DNA from 2 places in the Streptomyces sp. NPDC060198 genome. Region 2 is predicted to be linked to the other one. Evidence: riboswitches for the same ligand, from Rfam matches in the RefSeq annotation. Region 2 holds a riboswitch; the other holds the start of a gene.

Evidence for each region. Region 2 has a riboswitch for glycine ahead of gcvT (glycine cleavage system aminomethyltransferase GcvT). Riboswitches for the same ligand answer to the same signal wherever they lie in the genome.
Region 1: linked by a shared signal. The riboswitch ahead of gcvP (aminomethyl-transferring glycine dehydrogenase) and the one ahead of gcvT (glycine cleavage system aminomethyltransferase GcvT) in region 2 are both predicted to bind glycine.

The regions. Positions count from the first base shown of each region.
Region 1 covers NZ_JBHWZJ010000140.1:5,698-9,339, forward strand. The annotation lists gene ACFWEP_RS18590 (DNA polymerase IV) at 1-1,172, shown strand, start outside; gene ACFWEP_RS18595 (PRC-barrel domain-containing protein) at 1,094-1,465, opposite strand; glycine riboswitch at 1,596-1,692, shown strand; gene gcvP (aminomethyl-transferring glycine dehydrogenase) at 1,882-3,642, shown strand, end outside.
Region 2 covers NZ_JBHWZJ010000273.1:1,277-4,918, forward strand. The annotation lists gene glyA (serine hydroxymethyltransferase) at 1-51, opposite strand, end outside; gene gcvH (glycine cleavage system protein GcvH) at 70-447, opposite strand; gene gcvT (glycine cleavage system aminomethyltransferase GcvT) at 560-1,675, opposite strand; glycine riboswitch at 1,824-1,921, opposite strand; gene ACFWEP_RS26080 (AAA family ATPase) at 2,083-2,898, shown strand; gene ACFWEP_RS26085 (enhanced serine sensitivity protein SseB) at 2,942-3,642, shown strand, end outside.

The DNA.
Region 1 (3,642 bases), on a different contig from region 2:
ACTCCGCCTCGGCCCGCGCCACCGGTGAGCGGCTGCGGGAGGCGATTGTGGCCGTCACCGGTCTCAGCGGGTCCGTGGGGCTCGCGGGGTCCAAGATGCTGGCGAAGATCGCCTCCGAGGAGGCCAAGCCGGACGGGCTGATGCTCATCGAGCCGGGCACCGAGCGGGAGCTGCTGGCGCCCATGCCCGTACGCACGTTGCCCGGGGTCGGCCCGGCCACCGGGGACCATCTGCGCCGGGCCGGCATGACGACGGTCCACGACCTGGCGGAGGCGGGCGAGGACGAGCTCGTACGGCTGGTGGGCAGGGCCCACGGCGTCTCCCTGTACCGGATGGCGCTCGGCCTCGACGACCGGCCCGTGGTCGCCGAGCGTGACGCGAAGTCCGTCTCGGTCGAGGACACCTTCGAGGTGGACCTGCACGACCGGACGCGAGTGCGGGCCGAGGTCGAGCGGCTGGCCGGCCGGTGCGTCGAGCGGCTGCGGAAGGCCGGTCGCTCCGGGCGCACCGTCGTGCTGAAGGTGCGCCGCTACGACTTCTCCACCCTGACCCGCTCCGAGACGCTCCGCGGCCCCACGGACGACCCCGGGGTGGTGCGTGAGGCAGCCGCCCGCCTCCTGGAGGCGGTGGACACCACCGGGGGAGTCCGGCTGCTGGGAGTGGGCGTCACGGGCTTGGCGGACTACACGCAGGAAGACCTCTTCGCGCAGGCGGCGCAGGCCGAGCGGGAGGCCGAGCGGGAGGCCGAGCGGGAGGCCGAACCGGCGCGACCGGCTTCCGGAGCGCCCTCGGGGAGGGAGGGGCGCCACGGCGACGCGGATCCGGCGCCCGGGTCTGCGGGCACGGGAGCGCAGGACGCGACCGGCGCCCCCGGGGACGAGGCCGCCGAGCGTGCCGCGCGGCGCTGGTCCCCGGGCCACGACGCGCGGCACGAGGTGTACGGGCACGGCTGGGTGCAGGGCAGCGGCGTCGGCAGGGTCACCGTGCGGTTCGAGCGGCCGGGCGACCCCCCGGGCCGGGTACGCACGTTCCGGGTGGAGGACCCGGAACTGCACCCGGCCGATCCGTTGCCACTGGTGGCGGAACCGCCGGACTACTCCTCCTGGCCGGCCAGCCTGCCGAAGTCCTTGTCCGGTCCCGGATCGGTCACGGAAGAGGAATCGAGTTTGTAATGCCGGTACAGCTGCAATTCCTGCTCGGGCGAGAGATGCCGGCCGACGCCGAAGTCGGGCGCGTCCCGGATGAGCGTGCGGTCGAAGGGGACACGGAGGGTGTCCTCCACGAACTCGCTCGGTTCCAGCGGAACGAAGGCGTCCCTGCTGAACAGACCCGTGCGGACGGCGGCCCACTCGGGGACACCGGTGGCGTCGTCGAGGTAGACCTCGTCCACCGTGCCGATCTTGACGCCTGCGCGGTCGAATGCCTTGCGGCCGATCAGGCTGCGCGGATCGATGTCGCTCTGCACGGTGCCTCCCGCTGGTCGCGACGACTGGGGCTCGCAACTACTCCACAGCCACTACAGAAGTGCAGATTCCGGATATCGGCCACTCGAAGAAACCGCGTAGATCCCCGCTGGTAGGCTGGCACATGGCTGCTGACCCCGTGCGGGAGAGCCTCCGGTGCTGAATCCGGAGGCGCCGAAGGAGCAAATCCTCCCCGGAATCTCTCAGGCCCCCGTACCGCATGGACGAGGTCACTCTGGAAAGCAGGGCGGTCCCACCCGGCACGTGCCCGGTGCGGCCACCCTCACCGACGGTGAAAGCCGGTACGCCCCCGGGCGCGCCGGTGAAGCTCTCAGGTCGAGATGACAGAGGGGGAGGCCGTTCGGGCAGCCGCGCCGCGGTGCCCTCGCAGGTCCTGTCAGACCAGGAGGCCTCCATCATGACCCCCCGCCGCACCCCGCTCTCCCAGCTGGAGCAGGGCATCCCCTTCGAGCAGCGCCACATCGGGCCGGACGACGAGGCCCGGGCGAAGATGCTCGCGCAGGTCGGATACGGCTCGCTCGACGAGCTCACCGCCGCCGCGGTGCCCGACGTGATTCGCAGCACCGAGGCGCTGAACCTCCCCTCGGCACGCACCGAGGCCGAGGTGCTGGCGGAGCTGCGTACGCTCGCCGACCGCAACCAGGTTCTCGCCCCGATGATCGGGCTCGGCTACTACGGCACCTTCACGCCCCCGGTCATCCTGCGCAACGTGCTGGAGAACCCGTCCTGGTACACGGCGTACACGCCCTACCAGCCGGAGATCTCGCAGGGCCGCCTGGAAGCCCTGCTCAACTTCCAGACGATGGTCGCCGAGCTCACCGGCCTGCCCACCTCCGGCGCCTCGCTGCTCGACGAGGGCACCGCCGCGGCCGAGGCAATGGCGCTGGCGCGGCGCGTCGGCAAGGTCAAGGGCGGGGTCTTCCTCGTCGACGCCGACACCCTCCCGCAGACGATCGCGGTCATCGAGACCCGCGCCGAGCCGACCGGGGTCGAGGTCGTCGTCGCCGACCTCACGGACGGCATTCCGGCCGAGGTCGCCGAGCGCGGTGTCTTCGGCGTGCTGCTCCAGTACCCGGGTGCCTCCGGGGCCGTACGGAACATCGGGCCCGTGATCGAGCGCGCCCACGAGCTCGGCGCGATCGTCACCGTCGCCGCGGACCTGCTGGCCCTCACCCTGCTCACTTCGCCCGGCGACCTCGGCGCCGACATCGCGGTCGGTACCACCCAGCGCTTCGGCGTGCCGATGGGCTTCGGTGGGCCGCACGCCGGCTTCATGGCCGTGCGCGAGCAGTTCGCCCGCTCGCTCCCCGGCCGCCTGGTCGGCGTCTCGGTCGACGCCGACGGCGACAAGGCGTACCGCCTGGCACTCCAGACCCGCGAACAGCACATCCGCCGCGAGAAGGCCACCAGCAACATCTGCACCGCGCAGGTCCTGCTCGCCGTGATGGCCGGCATGTACGCCGTCTACCACGGCCCCGACGGCCTGCGGACGATCGCCCGGCGCACCCACCGCTACGCGGCGATCCTCGCCGAGGGGCTGCGGGCCGCCGGCGCCGAGGTCGTGCACGACTCCTTCTTCGACACGCTGACCGTGCAGGTGCCCGGCAAGGCCGCCGAGGTCGTCGCCGCCGCCCGCGAGCGAGGGGTCAACCTGCGGTTGGTCGACGCCGACCTGGTCTCCGTCGCCTGCGACGAGACGACCGCCCGCGCCCACCTCGAGTCCGTCTGGGCCGCCTTCGGCGCGCAGGGCGACGTCGAGGCGCTGGACGGCACGGCCGTCGACGCGCTCCCCGAGCAGGCGCTGCGCACCGACGACTACCTGACGCACCCGGTCTTCCACCAGCACCGCTCGGAGACGGCGATGCTGCGCTACCTGCGGCGGCTCGCCGATCGCGACTACGCGCTCGACCGCGGCATGATCCCGCTCGGCTCCTGCACCATGAAGCTGAACGCGACCACCGAGATGGAGCCGATCACCTGGCCCGAGTTCGGCGCGCTGCACCCGTTCGCGCCGGCCGAGCAGGCGGAGGGCTTCCTCACCCTCATCCGTGAGCTGGAGGAGCGGCTCGCCGAGGTCACCGGCTACGACGCGGTGTCGATCCAGCCCAACGCGGGTTCGCAGGGCGAGTTCGCCGGTCTGCTGGCCGTCCGCGCCTAC
Region 2 (3,642 bases):
GGCGGCGACGTCCGGGTCCAGCTCGTGGAGGGAGGAGTTGAGAAGCGACATCAGGCGGTCCCTTGGGTCTCAGTTGCCGGAGAACTCGGTGTATTCGTCGGCGGTGAGCAGATCCCCCGGCTCTTCCGCGATGCGCACCTTGAAGAGCCAGCCGCCCTCGAAGGGAGCGGAGTTCACCAGGGACGGGTCGTCCACCACGTCCTGGTTCGCCGCGGTGACCTCGCCGGTGACCGGCGAGTACAGGTCGCTGACCGACTTGGTCGACTCCAGCTCGCCGCAGGTCTCGCCCGCGGTCACCGTGTCGCCGACCGCCGGGAGCTGGGCGTACACGACGTCACCGAGCGCGTTGGCCGCGTACTCGGTGATGCCCACGGTTGCCACGCCGTCCTCGACGGCCGACAGCCACTCGTGCTCCTTGCTGTACCGCAGCTGCTGGGGGTTGCTCATGACCTGAATTCTCCTGTACGCGGATGGGTGCTGACGAACGATGGTCTTACGGGATGAGACGCGACTCGGTCACGTCCGGCCCGGTGGGCGGGGCGCGGAGTGCCCCCGACGCCTACTTCCGGCGCTTGTAGAAGGGCAGGGCCACGACCTCGTACGGCTCATGGGTGCCCCGGACGTCCACGCCGACACCCTCGGTGCCGGGTGCGGCGAAGGCCGCGTCCACGTACGCCATGGCGATCGGCTTGCCCAGCGTCGGGGAGGGGGCGCCGGAGGTGACCTCGCCGATCACCTTGCCGTCGGCGACGACCTGAAAACCGGCGCGCGGCACCCGGCGGCCCTCGGCGACCAGGCCGACGAGCTTGCGGGGAGGGGCGGTCTCGGCGCGCTCGGCGGCGGCGACGAGAGCCTCGCGGCCCACGAAGTCGCCCTCCTTCTCGAACTTCACGACCCGGCCGAGGCCCGCGTCGAACGGCGTCAGCGCCGTGGTCAGCTCGTGCCCGTACAGCGGCATGCCCGCCTCCAGGCGCAGCGTGTCGCGGCAGGAGAGCCCGCAGGGGATCAGGCCGTGCGGGGCGCCGGCCTCGGTGAGCGCCTGCCAGAGCGTCTCGGCGTGCTCGGGGGCGACGAACAGCTCGAAGCCGTCCTCGCCGGTGTAGCCGGTACGGGCGATGAGGGCCGGAACTCCGGCGACCGTGCCGGGCAGGCCCGCGTAGTACTTCAGCCCGTCGAGATCGGCGTCGGTGACGGCCTTCAGGATGGCGGGGGACTCGGGGCCCTGGACGGCGATCAACGCGTACGCGTCGCGGTCGTCACGGACCTCGGCGTCGAAGCCGGCGACCCGCTCGGTCAGGGTGTCGAGGACGAGCTGGGCGTTGCCCGCGTTGGCGACCACGAGGTACTCGGTCTCGGCCAGGCGGTAGACGATCAGGTCGTCCAGGATGCCGCCGTCCTCGCGGACGATCATCGTGTAGCGGGCCCGGCCGACGCCGACCGTGCCGATGTTGCCGACGAGCGCGTGATTCAGGAACGCCACGGCCTCGGGGCCGGTGACGGCGATCTCGCCCATGTGGGAGAGGTCGAAGAGCCCGGCGCGGGTGCGCACCGCATGGTGCTCGTCACGCTCGCTGGCGTACCGCAGCGGCATGTCCCAGCCGGCGAAGTCGGTCATGGTCGCGCCCAGCGAGCGATGCAGCGCATCGAGGGCGGTCGTACGGGGGGCGGTGCTCATGAGGTGGCTCCCAGGGCGCGCAGGGCATGACGACGAGGACGGTCCCTCCCCATCTGTCATCGGAACCTGAGAGGTTCGCCGAGAGGCCCCTGACGGGTCGGCTTGCACCTTGGGTGGAGCCGGTGACCGGCTCGCTTTTCAGATCTGCCTCATCCACGCGGTACGGGGCCTGAGAGATTCAAGGGAGGAACTTGCTCCTTCGGCGCCCGGCACACACGGTGGCCGGGACTCTCCCGCGTGGATTCAAACGGCCGGTATGCAGTTGCGCGCACATCATCGCACGCACGGCGGTCGGCCCCGGCGCCCGGTACCCCCGCCCGGCCTCCCGTCCGGGACACTTGCCGCGCATTACCTTTTCTTTACACTTTGTGGGCAGGTGCTGGGGTGACTCGACAGGGGGAGTGCCGATGTCGTTGCGACCGTACGCGGGGGTGGTGCGGTGGGGGGTCGCCGTGCGGCAGACACCGCCCGCCGCCGAGAAGGGGCCGCCGGCCGTGCGCGACCTGCGCGGTGGGGCCGGGGACGGACCGCGGCGGCTCGAATTCGCCCCCGGGGACGTCGTCGTCGTCTCCGGGCTGCCCGGCAGCGGCAAGTCCACCCTCATCCGGCGCGCGGTCACCACCCGCGCCATCGACTCCCAGGACACCCGGGACCGCTTCACCGCGGCCCTGCCCCGCTTACTCCCGTACGCCCTCTACCGCCCCCTGGTCCGCGCCGCCCACTACTACGGGCTGCTCGGTGCGCTGCGCTCCGGCGAGGCGGTCGTCGTCCACGACTGCGGGACGCAGGGCTGGGTACGCCGCTGGCTGGCCCGCCACGCGGCGCGCCGGGGCCGCGCCCTTCACCTGGTGCTGCTCGACGTTTCCCCCCGGACGGCCAGGGCGGGCCAGCGCGAACGCGGACGCGGCGTCTCCGGGTACGCCTTCGCCCGGCACCGGCGCGCGGTCGGCCGGCTGCTGCGCGACGCCGAGCGCGGCCTGCTGCCCCCGGGCTGCGCCTCCGCCGTGCTGCTGGACCGCCCGGCGGCCGGGGCGCTGGCGGCCATCGCCTTCCCGGTGGCGGAGCCGGACGTACCGGGGCCGGTGGCGGCGGACGTGCCCGTCGAGGTGGTCGAGGGACCGGTGGCCGATCCGCCGCCGGGTGCGCCGGGCGCGGTGCCCGGCATGCGGGGCAACGCCGGGGACAACAGCGTGGCCGGGACGCCGGGGCCCCGCGCCGGTTAGTGTTTCTGCCGCAGGACACGGTCGACAAGAGGACACAGAGGCAGTGGACATCCCGGCACAGACGTCGCCCCGCCAGCTCCAGGGGTGGCCTGCGAACGAGTTCGAAGAAGTGCTCAGCGCCTCGCTGGGCGTCCCCGGGGCGGGGAGCCGGCTCGTCGAGGTGCTCGGCCGCAGCCAGCTCTGGATTCCGCTGCCCGGCGGCGGCAGTCCCGCCAGCGCCGATCTCGACCTGCCGACGATCGAACTCGACGGTGCCGCCTTCGTCCCCGTCTTCAGCTCCGAGGCGCAGTTCCTCGGTTGCGTCGGTGCCCACCTCTCCTTCGCCGTCGCGCCCGCCCGCGAGTTCGCGCGCGGACTGCCCCCGCAGGTGGGCATCGCGGTCAACCCGGGCGGCGCGGTCGGGCTTCCGCTGCCGCCCGCCGCCGTCGCCGAGCTCTGCCGTGCCGGGAACACCCCGCTGGACGGACCGGCCGGCGGCGGCCGGGTGCGGCTCTGGGAGCCGGACTGGAAGGAGGAGCCGGTCGACTTCCTCGCCGCCGTGTCCGCGGAGTTCCAGCAGACCGGTGTGGTCGCCACCGCCCGTCGCGCGCTGGCCAGCATCGAGGGCGGCGACCCCGTCCTCTTCGTCGCCGTCCAGTTCTCGGCGTGGGACGAGGCCACGCGGGGCGCCCCCATGGACGCGCTGGGCCGCGCGCTCGGACGCGTGCAGGTGCCGTGGCCCGTCAACCTGGTCCTGCTCGACAT